DNA from 2 places in the Plantactinospora sonchi genome. Region 1 is predicted to be linked to the other one. Evidence: riboswitches for the same ligand, from Rfam matches in the RefSeq annotation. Region 1 holds a riboswitch; the other holds the start of a gene.
The links. A riboswitch is a leader RNA that binds a small molecule or an ion and turns the genes downstream of it on or off. The one in region 1 is predicted to bind ZMP and ZTP.

Region 1 (10,318 bases):
CCGCGACGCGGTAGGGGTGGTTCCCACTCCGGGTCAGTCGCCGCCGGCTCCGGCGGTGGGGCGACGCCGGTGCTGGCGACGGGTCTCGACGGGTCGGGTCGGGTCGACGTACCGGGGCAGTTCCGGTTCGTCGGGGCGCAGCGGGACGAGGGCGGCGGTGACGGCGTCGATGATGAGCTCGGTGGCCCGGGCGGCCGCGCCCGGGAGGTGCGGGTCGACGCCGGTCAGGTCGACCGGTGGGCCGAAGTGCACCCGGACCACCGGTCGACGCGACAGCGCCCGACCGAGCGCCCGGAGCAGGCCACGGGGCGCGCTGTACGGCAGGATCTCGTGCGCGCCCCACTGCGCCACCGGTACGACGGTGACACCGCTGGCCAGGGCGAGCCGGGCGGTGCCGGTCTTGCCCCGCTCCGGCCACATGCCGGGGTCGAGTCCCATCCGTCCCTCGGGATAGACCAGGACGACCGAGCCCCGGGCGACCGCCGCCGCCGCGTGTTCCAGGGCCAGACCGACGGTGGGGCTGCGCCGGTCGACCCGGATGTGTCCGCTGGCCCGCATCGCGGCTCCGACGACCGGGGCCCGGAACACCCCGCCGGTGGCCATGATCCGGGGGGCGATCCGACGTACCCGGCAGGCGGCGGTCAGCGCGATCGGGTCGAACGGGCTGATGTGGTTGGCGGCCAGGATCAGCGGGCCGTCCCGCAGTTGGTCCGGTACGTCCCCGGTGACCCGCAGCCGGGCGACGAGCGCGACCACGCCCCGGGCGAGGATCTGCAGGAACAGCCAGAAGCGGGGGGCGCGCCACGGTTCGGGGGCGCTGGTGTCGGTGTCCATCAGCGGTCGATGGTCGCACGTATCGGTCGGGCCGGGGGACCGGGGCGATGTCGGGTGTCGGCGGATGGGAGCTCGGGGCGGGCGGGAGTGATCGACCTCCCAGAGCCATCGTCTACGACGGCGGGTAGTATTTACTACGTCCGGTAGTAAATACCTGGGGGTTGCCGTGGACGCGCTAGACGTCGCCCGGTGGCAGTTCGGTGTCACCACCGTCTACCACTTCCTCTTCGTACCACTGACCATCGGCATGTCCCTGCTGGTCGCGATCCTGCAGACCCGCTGGCACCGCACCGGCGATCCCCGCTACCTGCGGCTGACCAAGTTCTACGGCAAGATCTTCCTGATCAACTTCGCGATGGGCGTGGTCACCGGCATCGTGCAGGAGTTCCAGTTCGGGATGAACTGGAGCGACTACTCCCGCTTCGTCGGCGACGTCTTCGGCGCCCCGCTCGCCATCGAGGCCCTGCTCGCCTTCTTCCTGGAATCCACCTTCATCGGCCTGTGGATCTTCGGCTGGGACCGGCTCCCGAAACGGATCCACCTCGCCACCATCTGGATCGCCGCCCTCGGCTCCACCCTGTCCGCCTACTTCATCCTGGCCGCGAACTCCTGGATGCAGAACCCGGTCGGCTACCGGATCAACCCCGACACCGGCCGGGCCGAACTCACCGACATCTGGGCGGTCCTCACCAACAAGGTCACCCTGGCGACCTTCCCGCACACCCTCGCCGGCTGTTTCCTCGTCGCCGGCTCTCTCATCGTCGCGATCGCGCTCTGGCACCTGCGCCGCCTCGCCGTCACGCCGCCCACCGACGCCACGACCGGCGACAACACGACCACCACGGCCGACGGTCCCGCCGACACCGCCCGTGCCGCGGCCGTCGCGACCAAGGGGGAGAACGACGACCGCTCCGCCTTCCGGTACGCCCTCCGCTTCGGCGCCTGGGTCACCCTGGTCGCCGCCGCCCTGGTCGTGATCAGCGGCGACTTCCAGGGCAAGATCATGACCCAGGTGCAGCCGATGAAAATGGCCGCCGCCGAGGCCCTCTACCACACCGAACAGCCCGCCTCGTTCTCCGTGCTCACCGTCGGCAGCCTCGACGGCAGCCGGGAACTGTTCGCCATCAAGATCCCGTACCTGCTGTCGTTCCTCGGCACCGGCGACCCGCACGGCCAGGTGATGGGCATCAACGACCTCCAGGCCCAGTACGTCAACGAGTACGGCCCCGGCAGCTACACCCCGGTCATCCCGATCACCTACTGGAGCTTCCGCTTCATGATCGCCTTCGGGCTCGCCGCCGCCGCGATCGCCGCACTCGTGCTCTGGACCCACCGCCGTGGCCGTACCCCGACCTCCCGCTGGCTGCTCCGGGCCGGGCTGATCATGCCGATCCTGCCGCTCGCCGCCAACTGCTTCGGCTGGATCTTCACCGAGATGGGCCGGCAGCCGTGGGTCGTCTTCGGCGAGATGCTCACCCGCGACGGCGTCTCCCGCAGCGTCTCGCTGACCGAGGTCCTCACCTCGTTCACCGCCTTCACCCTCGTCTACGCCACCCTCGCGATCGTCGAGGTCCGACTCCTGCTCAGGTACGCCCGCGCCGGTCTACCCGACGTCGACCCGGCAACCCCCGCACCCGAGCCCGACACCACCGACGACGAGGACCGCCCCCTCGCCTTCGCCTACTGACCCGCACCCACCGCAGCCGCCACCGACCCACCGGAGACCACCGTGGAGCTGACCACCCTCTGGTTCCTGCTCGTCGCCGTCCTGTTCACCGGCTACTTCATCCTCGAAGGCTTCGACTTCGGTGTCGGCGTCCTGCTTCCCGTCCTCGGTCGCGACGACCGGGAACGCCGGGTCCTGATCAACACCATCGGCCCGGTCTGGGACGGCAACGAGGTCTGGTTGATCACCGCCGCCGGCGCTCTCTTCGCCGCCTTCCCCGGCTGGTACGCCACCCTCTTCTCCGGCTTCTACCTGCCGATGCTGCTCATCCTGCTCGCCCTGATCTTCCGGGGCGTCGCCTTCGAATACCGGCACAAGCGCCCCGACGCGGCCTGGAAGACCCGCTGGGACACCGCGATCTTCGTCGGCTCCCTGATCCCCGCCGTGCTGTGGGGGATCATCTTCGCCAACATCCTGCGCGGCGTACCACTGAACGCCCACCACGACTACACCGGCGGGCTCGGCGACCTGTTCAGCCCGTACGCCCTGCTCGGTGGCCTGACCACCGGGGCGCTGTTCACCACCCACGGCGCGGTCTTCCTCGCCCTGAAGACCACCGGCGACGTCCGGGCCCGGGCCGGCCGGCTCGCCGCCCGCCTCACCCCTGCCACCGCCGGTGTCACCGCCGCCTTCCTGGCCACCACCCTCGCCGTCCGGCACACCCCGGCGGCCGTCGCGCTCGCGGTCGCCGCCGCACCCGCGCTCGCCGCCGCGGTCGCCGCGACCCGGGTACGCCGGGAGGGCTGGGCCTTCGCCGGCACCGCCGCCGCGATCGGGCTGACCGTGGCGACCCTGTTCGCCGCCCTCTTCCCGAACGTGCTGCCGTCGACGGGCGACCCGGCCGGCACGCTCACCGTCACCAACGCCGCCTCCGCCGGCTACACCCTGAAGATCATGAGCTGGATCGCGGTCTTCTTCACCCCGGTCGTGCTTCTCTACCAGGGCTGGACCTACTGGGTGTTCCGCAAGCGGATCGGGGTGGCCAACATCCCGCCGCACTGACCGGGCGGCGAACCCGAACCGGGCGCCCGCCGCACGACCCGACGCCGTCGGTGCGTGCGGCGGGTACGCCCGCCTCCGGTCAGCCCAGATCCACCGACGGATACAACGGATGCCGGCCCAGCAGATCCGCCACCCGGCCCGCCACCCGCTCGACCACACCCGCGTCGACCACGTACCGCGCCTTCGACACCCCACCGTCCGGTCCGGCACCCGGCCGGGTCGCCGACAACACCACATGCAGCAGATCCGCGACCTCGTCCATCTCCGCCACCCCGAGACCCCGGGTCGTCAGCGCCGGAGTGCCGAGCCGGATCCCGGACGTGTACCAGGCCCCGTTCGGGTCCCGCGGCACCGCGTTGCGGTTCGTCACGATTCCCGCGTCCAGCAGCGCCGCCTCCGCCTGCCGACCCGTCAGGCCGTACCCCGACACGTCGACCAGCAGCAGGTGGTTGTCCGTGCCACCGGTCACCAGCGTCGCACCGCGCCGCAGTAGACCCTCGGCCAACGTCGCCGCGTTCTCCACCACCCGTCGCGCGTACCCCTGGAAGTCCGGCCGCCGCGCCTCCGCCAGCGCCACCGCCTTCGCCGCCATCACGTGCGGCAGCGGGCCACCCAGCACCATCGGGCAACCCCGGTCCACCTGCTCGGCCAACCCCGGACCGCAGAGCACCATCCCACCGCGCGGCCCCCGCAGCGACTTGTGCGTCGTCGTGGTCACGATGTGCGCGTACGGCACCGGGTCGAAGTCGCCGGTGAACACCTTCCCGGCCACCAGACCCGCGAAGTGCGCCATGTCCACCATGAACGTCGCACCGACCTCGTCGGCGATCTCCCGCATGATCCGGAAATTCACCCGACGCGGGTACGCCGAGTAGCCCGCCACCAGGATCAGCGGCCGGAACTCCCGGGCCACCCGCCGCACCTCGTCGTAGTCGAGCAGCCCGGTCACCGGATCGGTGCCGTAACTACGCTGGTCGAACATCTTCCCGGAGATGTTCGGCCGGAACCCGTGCGTCAGATGCCCACCCGCGTCCAGCGACATCCCCAGCATCCGCTGGTTGCCGAACGCCCGCCGCAGCGCCGCCCAGTCCGCCTCGGACAGGTCGTTCACCTGCCGCACCCCGGCGTCGCGCAGCGCCGGCACCTCCACCCGGTCGGCCAGCACCGCCCAGAACGCCACCAGGTTCGCGTCGATCCCCGAATGCGGCTGCACGTACGCGTGCGCCGACCCGAACAACTCCCGGGCATGCTCCGCCGCGATCGACTCCACCGTGTCGACGTTGCGGCAGCCGGCGTAGAACCGCCGCCCGACCGCACCCTCGGCGTACTTGTCACTGAACCAGTTGCCCATAGCCAGCAGCACCGCCGGCGACGCGTAGTTCTCACTCGCGATCAACTTCAGCGACTCACGCTGGTCCGCGAGTTCCGTACCGATCGCCTCGGCGATCCGCGGCTCCACCTGACGTACCACGTCCAGGGCCGAACGGAACGCCACCGACTCCGTGGTGAGCGGAGCGGAGTCCACGCTGAATTCGGAAACAGAGCTGGCCATGAAACCTCCCGGGCCGAAAGAGGAATTGGCCCAGGCGCACGGCACACGTCAGACGACGGGACCATTCCCGACGGCGACGGGGCCGCTTCCCGATGGTTGACCCCATCCCAGCACGCCAGTCACGGCCCGAGGCCGAGCCTACCAATCCGACCCGGCCCCAACCATCCACGACACCGGCACGTCACCCGACAACCACACCCCGGGCGGACGGCGCCTGCGACCTCACCCCGCGTCGCGTAACTCCGCCAACCGCGCCTCGATCTCCGCCAACTCGGCCCGCAACTTCTCCGCCTGCTGCTCGGCCTCCCGCCGCTCCACCGACAGGATCTGCTCCACCGCCTCCTGCACCCCCGGAACGTCGATCAACGCCACCATCCGCAGCGCCTCCGCCGGCTTGATCACGTACGGCTTCGCCAACGCCTTCGTCCCCTGCGACGCCGCCAGCGTCCACTCGCCGTCCGCGTACGCCAACGTCACCGTCAACCCCGCCGGACCCTTCGCCGGCCGGGCCGCCTTCGCCGCCCGTTTCGCCGGCTTCGCCTCGGCCTCCGCCGCAACCGCCGGAGCACTCTCCACTGTCGTCACTCTCGCCTCCTCGCGCGGCGCCGGAACCGGCTCCCGCACAATCTTGAACTCCGGTTCCGGAACCGGCTCCACCACCGTCTCCGGCTCCGGCCTCACCCGTCGCGTCGCACCCTTCGGTGCCACCGCCAGATCAGCGGGGGAGAAGGGCAACTCGTCCCGGCCGAACCGGACCACCACCCACTCCTCGGACACCTGCGGATCGGTCAACTCGACCACCTGACCGAGCTGACCCGCGATCTGGCCCGCCGACTCGGTGAACATCACCTTCGGCTTACGACCGTTCGCCAACGCGTCCCTGATCTGCTGCAACTCCTCGGTGGACAAGCCCTGCTCGGCGGTACCCGCGGCAGTCATCAGATCCCTCTTCCGTACACCTGTTTGATTCCTGCCTTACTACCAGTCCGACCCGACAACGTCGAGACGGACACACCGACGAAGATCACACATTCGCCACCGCCCAACCGGCCCACCGGCTGACAGGATCGTGGGCGACCGAAGGGGGAGAGGCATGAACCCGCTCACCGTGGTGACCGGCGGCAGCCGGGGAATCGGCGCCGCCACCGTACGCCAACTCGCCGCCGCCGGACACGACGTCGTCTTCTGCTACCAACGCGACTCCGCCGCCGCCGACGCCGTGCTGCGCGACGTGCACGCCGCCGGCCGACAGGGCCGCGCGGTACGCGCCGACACCACCGACCCCGAGCAGGTCGCACGGCTGTTCGACACCGCCGCCGAACTGGGGGAGCCGACCGGCCTGGTCAACAACGCCGGCACCACCAGCCCGATCGGCCCGTTCACCGACCTCACCCTGGCCGACCTGCGCCGCGTCGTCGACGTCAACCTCATCGGCTACGTACTCTGCGCCCAGCAGGCCGCCCGACGATTCGCCTCCGGCGGCGCCATCGTCAACGTCTCCTCGGCCGCCGCCACCCTCGGCAGCCCCGGCGAGTACGTCCACTACGCCGCCGTCAAGGCCGCCACCGACACCCTCACCGTCGGCCTCGCCAAGGAACTCGGCCCGCGGAACATCCGGGTCAACGCCGTCTCGCCCGGCATCATCGACACTGAGATCCACACCGTCTCCGGCCTACCCGACCGGGCCGCCCAGGTCGGCGCACAGACACCACTGGGCCGCCCCGGACAGCCCGACGAGGTCGCCGCCGCGATCGTCTGGCTGCTCAGCGACGCCGCCTCCTACACCAGCGGCGCCGTACTCCGGGTCGCCGGCGGCCGGTGACGGCGTCCGCGAGGGACGCAGCCAGGTGTCCGTTGTCTGTAGTGTGCGGAAATGACGAGAAGTGAGCGGCTCGCGGAGCAGCTGGACCGGCACTGGCGCAAGAACCTGCGGCCACGGCTGGACGGTCTCACCGATGAGGAGTACTTCTGGGAGCCGGTGCGCGACTGCTGGAGCATCCGCCCACGTGGCACGTCTGCCGCACCGACGTCGGCAGGTTCGGGAGAGTGGACGGTGGACTCCGCGTCCCCTGACCCGGCGCCGGCGCCGGTGACCACGATTGCCTGGCGGCTGGCACACATCATCGTCTCGTGCCTGGGCTATCGGGTCGGATGGCACTTCGGCGGCCAGGACGTCGACTTCCAGACATTCACCTACGCGGGGACCGCTGACGAGGCGCTCAAACAGCTCGATGAGATGTACGGGAGATGGAACGCGGGAGTCCGCGAACTCTCGGACGCTGAACTGGAGAATCCACCCACGGTGGGTCCCGAGCGGTTCCCCATGGAGGGCATCGTCCTGCACGTCAACAGGGAGCTGATCCATCACGGCGCCGAGATTTCCCTGCTGCGCGACCTCTACCGCTGGCAGGACGGAACCGTACCGCGCTGACCATTGCCTCGACCGCTGGTCGAGCAGTACGGCCAGCGCCGAACTGGCGGCCCTCGAAACATCGAAGCCCTCGGCTGATACGACGGACGCGCGGGCTTCACACCGGGAAGATCGCGGGTCGAGGACCCGCCGAGACCGCCAGCGGAGTAGCCGACGACGCTGGGCGATGTCGGTCCCAGCTGGCACCATCGGGTGGGTGACCAGCAGTTCCGCCGAAGCCCAGCACCTGCGCGACCTGGCCCGGCTGCGCCGCGTCCGGGACCGGATCGACCGCGAGTACGCCCAGCCGCTCAACGTCGAGGCGCTCGCCCGCGGCGCGAACATGTCCGCCGGGCACCTCAGCCGCCAGTTCCGGGCCGCGTACGGCGAGTCCCCGTACGCCTATCTGATGACCCGACGGATCGAACGCGCGATGGCCCTGCTGCGCCGTGACGACCTCAGCGTCACCGAAGTCTGTTTCGCGGTCGGCTGCTCGTCGTTGGGCACCTTCAGCACCCGCTTCACCGAACTGGTCGGGATGTCCCCGAGCGCCTACCGTGCCCGGGTCCGGGCCGCCCGGGTGACCGCCGAGATGCCGTCCTGCCTGGCGAAGCAGGTGACCAGACCGATCAGGAATCAAGAAGCGGGAGTCCGCTGGCCGCAACTAGCGTGACCTGCATGGACATCACCATTCACTACGCCTTCCTGCCGCACACCGACCCGGACGCCACCCTGGCCTTCTACCGCGACACCCTCGGCTTCGAGGTCCGCAACGACGTCGGATTCGAGGGCATGCGGTGGATCACCGTCGGCCCGCCGAACCAGCCCGGCACGTCGATCGTCCTGCATCCGCCGGCCGCCGACCCCGGCATCACCGACGACGAGCGCCGCACCATCCTCGAACTGATGGCCAAGGGCAGCTACGGCGCCCTCACCCTGGCCAGCAAGGATCTCGACGCGGTCTTCGACCGGCTGCAGGCCGGCGGCGCCGAGGTCGTCCAGGAGCCGACCGAGCAGCCGTACGGCGTCCGCGACTGCGCCTTCCGTGACCCGGCCGGCAACCTGCTCCGGATCAACGAACTCCGCTGACTCTCACGTCGGTCGACCCGTCGGCAGTCGACGGGCGGCCCGCGTGGCATGGGGCCGGTGCGGACGGCAGACCTACGGGCCGCTGTTCGTATCCGGCCTCGTGGTGCTTCCAGTCGGACCGGTGTTTCCGGCCGGGCCGACCGCCGGGTGGCCGGCGGCGAAGCGGCGGGCCAGGGCGCCGACGACGAGACGGCGCTCCGGTACCCAGCCGAGGAACCGGGCGTGCAGGGCAGCCGGATCCGGCCCCGGGTTCGGGTGCAGTCTGTACAGGTCCTCGGTCGCTTCGTAGAGACAGATCCCCAGGTAGACGAAGAGCGCCAGCGGGTCGAGCCGGAACTGCGCCGGCAGCAACGTCCTGGCCGTACGGCACGGCCAGTCGTCGTGGCAGTCGCGGCACGTCCACCGGGGCCGCTGCGGTACGTGTTCCCGGTCCGGGTCGTCGAGTCGCCTCAGGTTCCGCGTCACCACCACGCCCATCTCAGCGCTCGACACCGACTCGGGCCTGTTGGGCGGGGGTGAGCCGGCCGGCCCGTCCGACCCGGTGCCCGAATCCGGTCGGGCCGTCCCACGCCGGTCGTTGGTTGCGGGGTCTGGTCGTGCTCTGCCATGTCGTGCGTTGGTTGGGTGATCCGGTCGGGGCGGGGTCGAACGGCATGGGTACGACGGGTATCGCGTCGGGACAGGTCCAGCGGAATCCGCACCAGCAGTAGAGCCAGAGCCGTCGCCAGCTTCGGTGGTGTCTTCTCATGTCGCCGCCTCAGACAGGTTCGCCGAATGTGGGGGAGACGGGGACCACCCACGCCCGTACAGGCGTCACCGGTGGGTGGTCCCCGCCGACGGAGTAACGGCCCACGGGGAAACGCGAGGGGAACGTTTTTCCCGGCGGGTTGAGCCGCACCAACTCCGTCGATATCCACCCTGGACTGTCGCCTGTGGGTAACGGAAGATGAGCGGAGAGCACTAACGCTGGATACTCTGCCCGGAGGCGAATCACCCCGGGGACACGGAGCCTTATACGGAGGCGATAAAGGTGAGTAACCTTCCGGTCAGACTCAAGGAGCTACGCGCGGACCGGGGGATCACCCAGGATCAGATAGCCGAGGCGGTGCAGGTCAGCAAGTCGTTGATAGCGGCCTTCGAAACCGCCCGGCTCATTCCGAAAGACGACACCGCTGCGGCCATCGACGCTTTCCTCGGCACCGGGGACGAGATCCAGGAGCTGTCCGCCGAGGCCAGAAAGAACCGCAGGCCCGCTCCGAGCTGGTTCCGGCCCTGGCAGGACGTGGAGGAGACGGCGGTGATTCTCCGCTATTTCCAGGCGACCCTGATTCCCGGTCTGTTGCAGACCGAGGCCTACGCCCGGGCGGTCTTCGCCAGCACCGGCATGCTCAGCGACGACGAGGTGGCGGGCCGGGTCGCCAACCGGATGGAGCGGCAGGCCGCCATCCTCGACCGGGAGGACCGCCCTTCCTGCGCGTTCATCATCGACGCCGCCGCGCTCCGGTGCGGCCCGCCCGAGATCGCCAAGGACCAACTGCTGCACCTGGCCGACACCAGCGCCCGGTCGAACATTTTTGTCCACGTCGTGCCCGACTCCGCCGGGCTGCACGCCGGCCGCAGCGGATCCTTCACCCTGGCAACCCAGGACGGCGGCGGCACCGTCGGCCTGCTGGACGACTTCTACGAGGACCGGGTGGTCACGGAT
Region 2 (10,318 bases), on a different contig from region 1:
CCAGATCTCCAGCAGGCCGGCCCGGATCTCCGCCTCGCTGCGCCAGGAGCGCTCGTTGGCGAGCATGATGTCGCTGATCGACAGGCCGGTCCCGGTGGTCAGGGCGAGCAGTTCGGCCCCGGTGGTGAAGGGGTACCGGACCCTGGTGGTGTCCGGTTTGATGCGGTCCGCGCCGGTCGCGCTCTCGTCCACCACGAACCCGCCGCCGACCGAGTAGTAGGTCCGGGCCCGCAGCGGTTCACCCGCCACGTCGTACGCGGTGAAGGTCATCCCGTTCGGGTGGAACGGCAGCGACCGACGGCGGTGCAGCACCAGGTCCCGGTCGACGTCGAAGTCGACGACGTGCGCACCGAGCACGTTCAGCCGCCGTTCGGCGCGGACCCCGGCCACCGTCGCGGCGACGCCGTCCGGGTCCACCGTCTCCGGCGCCTCCCCGGCCAGGCCGAGCAGGACCGCCCGGTCACTGCCGTGCCCGTGTCCGGTGGCACCGAGCGAGCCGAACAGTTCGGCGTGGATCCGGTGGGTGAGCGCGAGCAGCCCGTCGGCCTTGAGCCCGGCGGCGAACGTCCGGGCGGCCCGCATCGGGCCGACGGTGTGCGAGCTGGACGGCCCGATCCCCACCGTGAACAGGTCGAAAGCGCTGATCATCGAAACTCCTCCCGGACCGGCCCCGTTGCCGCCCCCTGGCCCGGACACGGCTGCCGGTACTCCTCCAGCATGCCCCTGACCTGCCGGTTGGCGAGCCTACCCGGAGACGGTGACGCCGGCTTGCGGCCGTCCCTGGGGGGTACCTCCCTACGGGTACCGCCGTCGCGGATCCGCCTGCAGACCGAGGGCGGCACGACGGCCCGTTCCTACCGTGGAATCAGTCGCCCGTTCCACCCGTCAGCGAGGAGACACGATGAGCCGCAAGCTCACCCGCCCCCGGGACAACCGCATGATCGCCGGCGTCTGTGCCGGCCTGGCCCGCCGCTTCGGAATGTCCGCCGGGATGATGCGGCTGCTCTTTGTCCTCTCGGTGCTGCTGCCCGGCACCCAGGTGGTCATCTACCTGGCGCTGTGGATCATCATGCCGAACGAGGACCGCAGCTACGTCGCCGCGTAGCCGTACCGGCTCACCGTTGCCGTCGGCCCGGTGCGGGGGCCGACCGGATGTCCAGACCCAGCCGCTGTTCGGTGATGCGCCGGCGGATGCCACCGGCGGTCGCGGCGACCTCGTCGGCGAGTTCCGCGCACCGGTGGCGGCTCCGCCGGCGCAGCACGCTCAGCAGCCCGGCCTGGATGGCACACACGACCACCGCGAACCCGGCGACGACCGCCGCCGTACGCCAGAGCGGGCCGTCGAATCCGGAGCCGACCGCGAGCGCGGCGCCGACCACCGTCGCCCCGCTCCAGACCCCGACCCCGACCGCCACCACCGGATGGTCCCGCAACCATCGACCCAGGCCGCGGTCGCGGCGGGCGCGCAGCGCCGGCACGGTCACGTCGAGCAGTTCCGTCAGCAGCACGCCGAGCCGGTCCAGTTCCCCGGCTGGTAGGCCAGGCAGCCGGTCCGCCTCGGCCCGTATCCGACGCAGCACGTACCGGACCTTCACCCGGTCGTCGACCGGCACCACCTCCGGCGGCCACGCCTGCTCGAAGTCGGCCTGCCGTACGGCCCGGACGCCGGCCCAGGTGACCATGGCCAGTGGCAGCGGCAGCGCCATCAGCAGGCCCAGGTATTCCAGGGACCCGCTGTCCCCGGTGACGACGTTGATGCCGTACCCGCTGGTCGCGGCGACGAGGACGGCGGCGGCCGGCCCCCGGACGTGGGTGAGGTAGACGTCCTGCCGGGCCCCCTCCACCAGCCGGTCCAGCGGCCCGAACCAGGGCCGGAGCAGGTGTACGACGAGGTTCGCGACGAACACGACCAGCATGATCAGGATCGACCAGACCACAGCCGCGAAGAGCAGTGGCGGCTCCTCGGTGGCGGACGGCGCGGCCAGTGCGGTCAGGTCCACGACCCCGCAGGATAGTCGCCGGCCTCCCTCCAGCCACCCGCGCGGACCCCTGACCCGGTCGCCGGAGGAGCCGGGACGTCGATCCCTCCAGCCACCCGCGCGGACCCCTGACCCGGTCGCCGGAGGAGCCGGGACGTGGACAGGACGTCCCGGCTCCCCGGTCACCTGCCCCGGACCGGCCACTCCGGCTCCGCCGGCCCGGACCCCGGGCAGGGCAGGGCAGGGGTCAGCCGGCCGGGGAGGGGGCGTCGACCCCCGAACGGTCAGACGACCTTGATGCTGGACTGCGCCTCCAGCGGGCAGGGCAGGTTGGGGTCGAAGGCGATCTGGACCGCGCTGGCCACGAAGAACCCGCCGATGGTCTGGGCGGCGATCTGCGGCGGCGTGCCGGGTGCCACCCGGTTGACGTCCTGGGCGAAGACGTAGACCTTCCAGATGCCGTACGGGCTCTGGCCGGCCTTCTTCAGCTCGGGCAGCGCCTCCCGCAGGCGCAGACCGCCGGTGTAGACCCCGTCGGACGCCGAGTCGTCGAAACCGATGCCGTCGTCGGTCAACGGCACCAGGAAGTAGAGCCCCTGCGGGGCCCGGAACAGCACGAACGTGTACAGGTCCGGCCCGCTGAACAGGGTCGAGTCGGGCCGGGTGAAGGTCGAACGCACCCAGAGCGTGCCCGGTGAGGTGACGGTGTCCGGGGTGACCACCTTGACCTCGTCGGTGACGTGGATGTTGGTCTGCTCCTCGGCCACCTGGTGGTGGTACACGCCGCCGGTGGTGGTCCGCTCGTACGACCACCTCACCTCCGTCCGGTACGGCTTCCCGGCGTACGGCTCGTCGAGCAGCTTCCAGTGCGCCTCGACCCGCTCGCCGACGGTCAGCTCGCCGGGGCCGGGCGGGGTCGCCTCCTGACCACGCCAGTGCGGGTCGGCCTCGTCGGAGAGCGCCACCGCCAACGCGACCGAGGCGATCACCCCGGCCACCCCGGCGACGGTGAGTCCGCCCTTCAGCACGTCTCCCGGTGCCGGTTTGCAGCACTCGGTCACCACCCCGGGATCGGTCTCCTCGAACTCGCCCTTGATCCCGACGTGGAAGGTGCCCGCGCCGACCGCCGCCGCGATGATCCCGACGATCGCGGCGATGACCAGGATGATCAGCGCCAGCACCTTCCACCAAGGGTCCTCGAACGGCAGTTCACCGTGGGTGCCCGGGTAGGCGGGGTTCGGCACCCAGACCAGGGTGCAGCCGGTGGGGACGTACGGGCCGTGCCACGGTTTGCGCTTCTCGCCGTCCGGTTTCTCCCCCGCCCACCACTCGCCCTTGGCGGGCGGTACGACGGTCACCTTGGAGAGTTCGAGCCGCCCCTCCGGGATCTGGATCGAGTACGTCTTCGTCGTCTCGTCGTACCGGGTCTGGGAGACGAAGATCTGCCGGATCGTCCGGGCCGAGGTGAACCCGTCCGCCCGGGCGACGAAGCTGACCAGCGGCTTGCCGGGTGAGGCGTGCTGGAAGTCGGCCGCCCAGGAGACCAGCACCGAGGCGCCGGCCGGGATCCGGGCGAACGTGTACGTCTGCCCGGTCACCACGATCCCGGGGTCGCCGACGCTCTCCAGGTAGACGGTGACGTTGGTCAGGTCGCTGCCCGAGGTGTTGGTGTAGTGGCAGGCGATCCGCAGCTTGTAGAGCGCGTTGTCGAAGATGCCGTCCGGCAGCATCACGTTCGTGAACGGCTCGATGGCGAACGGCCGGGTCTGTACGGCCATCGGCGTGGCGCTCATCGGAGGCCCTCCTGACCGACGACCGCGAACGAGATGCCGCCGAGAGTCTGCTTCTCCTCCGACTCGATGACCTCCACCAGCTGGTACTCCCCGACGGCCAGGTCCCCGCCGCCGCGTACGGTCAGGTGGACCGGCACGCTGCGTCCGGCCGGCACCTCCAGCTCCAGTTCGGGTTCGCCGACGCCGTCGTTGGGGTCGGTGATCGGCTTTGTCGAGAACCCGACCTCGACCAGTCGCTTCTCCACCGGCCGGTGGTCGCGCAGTCCGAGCGTGGGCAGGGTCTCCTTGGGCAGTTCACCGCCGACCAGCGCACTGATCCGGACCCGCTTCGGCCTGCGGGGCGCGGCGGTGACGGTCAGGGTCAGCTTGAAGTCACTCTTCCCCACCGTGGCCAGGGTCAGGTTGCGCTGGGCCACGTTCGGATATCCGACCGGGTCGACGGCGTCCGGCAGCGGCGGGTCGTCGGGCAGGCTGGCGACCACCACCAGGCACTCGTGGCCGTTGTTGACGGTTACCACGTTCCACGGCACCAGGCAGAGCACCTCCTGGATGTCGCCGGCGGCGACGTCGGCGAACGCCGTACCGATGGGGTTGAGGGTGCTGTAGAACATCTGCACCGACGGGTTCCCCCAGTAGAACCGGAGTTGGACGCCGATGGCGTCGGTCCGTCCGGTGTTCTGCACCCGGGCCCACACGTAGGCCACGTCACCGGCGGCCGGGGTGCCGGGTACGCCGTTGGGGTCGGTGCCCGGGACGACCCAGATGTCCGGGCTGAGCCACCAGTGCGGCGACCCGTCGCGAATCAGCAGGTCGGCTCCGGTGGAGCGGAGTCTGGTGCGGGCGCCCGGGCTGGCCGAGGCCGCGCCCACCCCGTCGGGGACGGGTCGGCCGGCCGGCGCCGCGCCGGCGTTGGCCGCTGACGGTACGCCGAGCGAGCCGAGTGTCACCGCCGCCAGCGTCGTCCCCCCGGAGATCCTGATTAGATCACGCCGGGACACCGGCATGTTCTCCAGATGATCGGTCACTGCGTTTCCCCCTTTGTCCCGATCTCGAAACAGATCGATAGAGGTCGATGAAATCGGCTCCAATACTCCCCCGGTCAGAAATACGGATTTCTTGACGGGACGGGTGACCCGAATCGACCCCGGCGTCAGTCTGGCACGGCCGACGGGCCGTCGATGACGAACTGTCGGCGGATGGACTCCTCCGCCGACCTGCGAATTCAGGCCGATGGCGGTTGACCGGACGAGTCGGGTCCATTCCCTACCATCCGCCGTTTCAACGACAACGGCGACGCGGGTGGGAAGCCCCGCGCCGCCGTTGCGCCGCACCCTCGTCCGGCGGAACGAGTTTCGTCACGCCGTTGCTCCGGGTCGATCCGTGCCATTTCCGAAGCCGGATCCGCCCTTGCCGCGAAGGGTCGGATCCGCGCCATTTCCGAAGCCGGATCCGCCCCTGTCACGAAGGGCCGGATCCGCGCCATTTCCGAAGCCGGATCCGCGCCGATTCCGAAGCCGGGCCCGCCCCTGGCACGAAGGGCCGGACCCACGCCGTTCAGAGGGTCAGCTTCTCCGCGGCGGCAGGCAGGCCGTCGGCCGGGCCGATGAACGTCTGCTGTGGCTCGTCAGCCGCCGGACGGACGTTCCGGACGACCTTGCCGGCCAGGTCGACCACCAGCAGCTGGTCCTCCCGGTCCGCGCCCTGCGGAGCGGAGTCGGCGAAGACCCACAGCAGCAGATGGTCGTCGTCGGTCCAGCCCACCAGCCGGGCCGGCCGGCCCAGGTCCACCACACCCTCCGAGACTCCGGTCGCGGCGTCGGCGACGGTCACCTTCGTCGGACCCGGGGCGTACCGGTCGACCAGCGCCAGCCGGCTGCCGTCCGGCGAGAACCCGGCGGCGTCGAGCAGCGACGCACTGGCCGGGACCGTCCGCACCAGCCGACCGGTGAGGTCGTAGAAGCGGATGCCGGTCACCGAGTCCGGCTGGCTCTCGTCGACGCTCCGACTGGTGGTCAGGACGAGGCCGGCTCCGTCTGGCGTCCAGACCAGGCTGAGGCCCTGTGCGTTCTCCGTCGACACGTCCGCCAGGGGCACGAAGCGCGTCTGCAGCGTCGCCGCGTCGGTGAGCAGGAAACCGGCCGGTGCGTCCAACTTGGGCCGGTAGGTGAAGAGGACCTGCCGACCGTCGGGAGACCAGCTACCGGAGTCCGCGTACCCCCAGACGTTGGCGGCACCCACGTCGGGGGTGGGCAGCCACCGGACCTCCCCGCCGACCCGGTCCAGGATCCCGACCCGGGTCGGATGGGCCGCACCGTTGTCGCCCGTACCCACCAGCACCTGGCTGCCGTCCGGTGACGGCATGGCGAACCGGTACGGCAACCGGTCGTAGTGGCCCGTCTTCCGGTTCAGCACCATCGAGTACTCGAACGCGGGGCTCGGGTCCTCGACCTGAGGGTCGCGGATGCCGCTGTAGGAGGTGACCACCGAGCTGCGCGAGTAGGTACCAGCCACCTGTTCGGCCGTGCCGTCGCCCGCCGGTACGACGCCGACGAGCAGCCCGACCAGCGCCGCACAGAGCGCGGTGGCCAGACCGCCGCCCGCGGTCAGTCGGGTGATCCGTTGCCGTCGGGCCCGCGCGAGCGTGACCCGCGCCAACCCGGAGGGCGGTGGAGCGGAGTCGGCCAGTTCCTCGAATACGTTCCGGATGGTCCCGGTGACGTGCGGATTCATCGGCCTGCGGTCTCCTTCACCTGGAGGATGTCGAGCTTGGGGCAGAGTTCACGGAGTCGGGTGAGCGCACGGGCCGCCTGACTACGTACGGTCGACTCGGAGCAGCCCAGGATCTGGGCGATCTCGCTGTCCGGCCGGTCCTCGAAGTAGCGCAGCACCAGCACCGCGCGGCGTTTGGGAGGCAGCAGCGCCAGCGCCTGTCGCAGCGCGAGGTGGAGGTCGACGGTGGCGGTGCCGTCGCCGGTGGAGACCTCCGGCACCCGCTCGGCGCTCACCTCGCGACGTCTCCGCAGGCTGCGCCACCAACTCGTCTGCTCGCGGTACAGCGCCGTCCGCAGGTACGCCTCCGGCGCGTCGGCGCGGATCCGGGCCCAGTGTCGGACACTACGGGTCAACACCGTCTGTAACAGGTCCTCGGCCTGTTGCCGGTGCCCGGTCAGGGCCAGCGCGGTGCGGAACAGTGCGTGCGACCGGGCCTCGATGAACTCGCTGAACTCCCTCTCGAGGTCAGCGTCCATGTTTGTGCCTGTCAGTCATACCGTCTCCAACGCCGGCACCGCGACGCCCGCTGCCTCGGTGCGGAGAAAATCCGTCCCGACGCCACCGGCGGTGCCGTACGCCCAGCGGAGGCAGTTGCTGACAGTAACGGAGCCTGGCAACAGCAACGGCGGCGCGGAATGACCCGCGCCGCCGTTGAGCGGTTGGCCGTCCGGGATGTCCTACGGCTGGGTGTAGGTGATGGTGACCTGCTCGTAGCCGAGCGAGCGGAGCAGTTGCTCCAGCATCTTCCGGGTGTTCTCCTGGGCCCGCTCGCCGAGCCCGCTGCTCTTCGCCGACTCGGCGATCTTCTGCTCGGCCTTGAGGTAGGTCTCGCGCTGCCGGTTCGGGTCACCGCCGAAGACCTCACCGAGCCGGTTGAGGATGCCCCGGTCCTCGGCGAAGACGTAGCTGCGTTCCAGGTCGAGGTTGACCTGACCGAGCTGCGGCGCCGGCAGCTTGATCTCGACCGACTTCTTGTCCGGCGACTGGACGATCGCCCCCTCGCTGATCTGCCCGAAGTCGACGTACGCGTCGACGGTGCCGGCACCGACGAAGAGGGTGCGCTCACCGAGCAGGAAGTCCGGGACGTACCGGCGGTTCTGCTCCAGGTCGACGACCACCTCGAAGTTGCCCTCCGCCGCGACGTACCGGCTGAGGTCCTGGATCGACTTCAGCAGCGGCGGCTGGCTGCGGTCGGTCTGCTCCTTGGCGAACGGATTGCGGAAGTCCGGCAGGATGCCGCTGAGCTGCGCCCCGAGGGTCAGCACCGCGACCAGGCCGATGACGCCGACCAGGACGAAGATGCCGCGCCCCCACCGGCCACCGCCGGACGGTTCCAGCTCGGTGGTGGTGTGGTCAGTGACGGGCCGTGCGGCGTCGAACGGCGTGGTCTCGCTCTCGTGCGCCCACGGATCCGCCGGGGCGGGTGACACCTGCCCCTTGGCGTAACCGGGAACCTCACGCGTGGGCTGGTTGACATCACCTGGTCGGGACATCGCGCCCTCACCGTCCTTGTCAGAGAAGCACCTGAATCAAACGGTACGGCCCCGGTACGACACGCGCGAGTCGAATGTCCGGGACCTGGACCGCTCTCACGTTCACGCAGCTCAACGTCGGTGTCGTACGCCGGTTCTGCGCCCGCCTCCGAACCCGGGCGGCCCTGCCGTGCCGGTGCCGGTCACGCCCCTGCGCCCGGGCCCCGCCCGCAGTACGCTGGCCACGGCGGTTCCGCGACTGGCGCGGGTGGAGCACCACCGGGGAACGGACCGCCCGGACCTGCACTCCGTCGCCGTACGCCTGGGCGCCGGGGCCTTCCACCGTCGAGAGGAAGCCCCGTGACCGTGACCGAGAACCCGACCCACACCGCCCGACCACTGCCCGGCGGTCCGGTCGCCGAGGCGGTCTTCGCCGAGATCACCGCCCGGGTCGCCGCGCTGCGGGCCGCCGGTGTCGTACCGAGCCTGGCGACCATCCTGGTCGGCGACGACCCGGCCAGCGCCGGCTACATCCGGATGAAGCAGGAGCGCGCCGCCGAACTCGGCTTCGCCTCCCCGCACATCCACCTGTCGGCCACCGCCACCCCGGCGGACCTGCTCTGGGCGATCGGGGCGTACAACAGGGATCCGGACGTGCACGCGATCCTGGTCCAGCACCCGACCCCGCCGCAGCTCGACTACGCGGAGACGATCCTCGCCATCGACCCGGCGAAGGACGTCGACGGGCTGCACCCGGAGAACCTGGGCCGGCTCGCCGCCGGCCTGCCCGGCCCGGTGCCGTGCACCCCGGCCGGGATCGAGGCGCTGCTCGCCTTCCACGAGATCCCGGTCGCCGGCCGGGACGTGGTCGTCCTCGGCCGGGGTACCACCCTCGGCCGTCCCCTCTCCCTGCTGCTCAGTCAGAAGCGGGCCACCGCCGACGCGGCGGTGACGGTGGTGCACAGTGGCGTACCCGGCTGGGAGCGGCACACCCGGCGGGCCGACATCGTGGTCGCCGCGGTCGGCGTACCCGGGATCGTCCGGCCGGAGCACCTGCGACCCGGCGCGGTCGCGATCGGCGGCGGGGTCCGGTACGAGGGCCGTCGACTCCTGCCCGACCTGGACGAGTCGTGCGCGACGGTCGCCGGCGCGATCACGCCCCGGGTCGGCGGGGTCGGCCCGACCACCGTCGCGATGCTCTTCCGCAACGCCGTCGAGCTGGCCGAGCGGCAGACCGGCCTGCCCGCCGCCTGAGGTGTCAGGAAGGGCCCCTGTACAACCGGAAACGATAATAGGGGGCCCTTCCTCGCACCCGATAGATTCCTTGGAGCGGATCGACGGCGCTCGGCGTTTGTAGTCCGACAGGAGGGACCCCGATGGCCCATGGCGCGTTCAGCGACGCCGAGGACTTCGCTCGGGCGCGCCTGGACGCACTGCGGCGGTTCGCGTACCTGATCAGCGGCAGTGCCGCCGAGGCGGACGACCTGGCCCAGATCGCGGTGGTCGAGGTCTGGCAGCGGTGGCGCAAGGCGCGGGAGAACCCCGAGGCGTACGCCCGGCAGGTCATCGTGACCCGCAACGTCAGCCGGTGGCGGCGGTGGCGGCGGGAGGTACCGACCGACGAGGTGGACCACCGGCCGGACGACCCGGCCGGGGCGGTGGTCAGCAACGGCGCGCTGTGGCAGGCGTTGCAGGATCTCGGCAAGCCCGAACGTACCGTCGTGGTCCTGCACGTGCTCTACCGCTACACGTTCAGCGAGATCGCCGGGATCTGCGGTGAGCCGCCGGGGACGGTTTCCAGCCGGTACGCGCGAGCCAGGCGCGCCCTGCGGGCGCATCTGGGGAACGCCCGGCCGACGATTCGGAGCGTACGTGGTTGACGAGACTGGTCCCGTGGACGATCGGCGACTCGCCGACGAGGTTGCCGCCACGCTGTCCGAGGCGCAGGCCGCGCTGCCGGCGGCCGGCCCGGACACGTTGGCGGCGATCCGCCGCCGGTACCGCCGTGGCCGGCAGCGGCGGGCCGGGCTGGCCAGCGTGGCGGCGGCGGTCCTGGTGCTCGCCGTGACCCTCACCGGCAGCCAGTTGATGCGGGGCAACGGCCTGGTCCCGCCGCCGACGGCGGACGGGAACGCGACGATCCGGGTCTGGGCGATCACCCCGCCGGTCCGGGATTCCGCGCTGCAGGAGTTGGTCAAGCGGTACGCCAGGGAGACCGGCGTCCAGGTGGAACTCTCCATCTTCGGCAACGAGGAGTACAAGGAGCGGCTGCGTACCGTCGGCGAGGATCCGGACGGCCCGG

Region 2: linked by a shared signal. The riboswitch ahead of V1633_RS23290 (bifunctional 5,10-methylenetetrahydrofolate dehydrogenase/5,10-methenyltetrahydrofolate cyclohydrolase) and the one ahead of V1633_RS16055 (glycine hydroxymethyltransferase) in region 1 are both predicted to bind ZMP and ZTP.

The regions. Positions count from the first base shown of each region.
Region 1 covers NZ_JAZGQK010000012.1:419,799-430,116, forward strand. The annotation lists gene V1633_RS16035 (hypothetical protein) at 1-14, shown strand, start outside; gene V1633_RS16040 (lysophospholipid acyltransferase family protein) at 34-834, opposite strand; gene V1633_RS16045 (cytochrome ubiquinol oxidase subunit I) at 1,001-2,521, shown strand; gene cydB (cytochrome d ubiquinol oxidase subunit II) at 2,564-3,562, shown strand; gene V1633_RS16055 (glycine hydroxymethyltransferase) at 3,642-5,114, opposite strand; ZMP/ZTP riboswitch at 5,136-5,247, opposite strand; gene V1633_RS16060 (hypothetical protein) at 5,337-6,053, opposite strand; gene V1633_RS16065 (SDR family oxidoreductase) at 6,208-6,936, shown strand; gene V1633_RS16070 (DinB family protein) at 6,988-7,545, shown strand; gene V1633_RS16075 (helix-turn-helix transcriptional regulator) at 7,712-8,197, shown strand; gene V1633_RS16080 (VOC family protein) at 8,203-8,613, shown strand; gene V1633_RS16085 (hypothetical protein) at 8,686-9,105, opposite strand; gene V1633_RS16090 (helix-turn-helix domain-containing protein) at 9,644-10,318, shown strand, end outside.
Region 2 covers NZ_JAZGQK010000020.1:158,171-168,488, reverse strand. The annotation lists gene V1633_RS23330 (L-serine ammonia-lyase) at 1-648, opposite strand, end outside; gene V1633_RS23325 (PspC domain-containing protein) at 902-1,105, shown strand; gene V1633_RS23320 (hypothetical protein) at 1,116-2,000, opposite strand; gene V1633_RS23315 (hypothetical protein) at 2,264-3,772, opposite strand; gene V1633_RS23310 (hypothetical protein) at 3,769-4,797, opposite strand; gene V1633_RS23305 (hypothetical protein) at 5,327-6,502, opposite strand; gene V1633_RS23300 (SigE family RNA polymerase sigma factor) at 6,499-7,020, opposite strand; gene V1633_RS23295 (DUF4230 domain-containing protein) at 7,222-8,037, opposite strand; ZMP/ZTP riboswitch at 8,262-8,351, shown strand; gene V1633_RS23290 (bifunctional 5,10-methylenetetrahydrofolate dehydrogenase/5,10-methenyltetrahydrofolate cyclohydrolase) at 8,377-9,270, shown strand; gene V1633_RS23285 (sigma-70 family RNA polymerase sigma factor) at 9,393-9,896, shown strand; gene V1633_RS23280 (extracellular solute-binding protein) at 9,910-10,318, shown strand, end outside.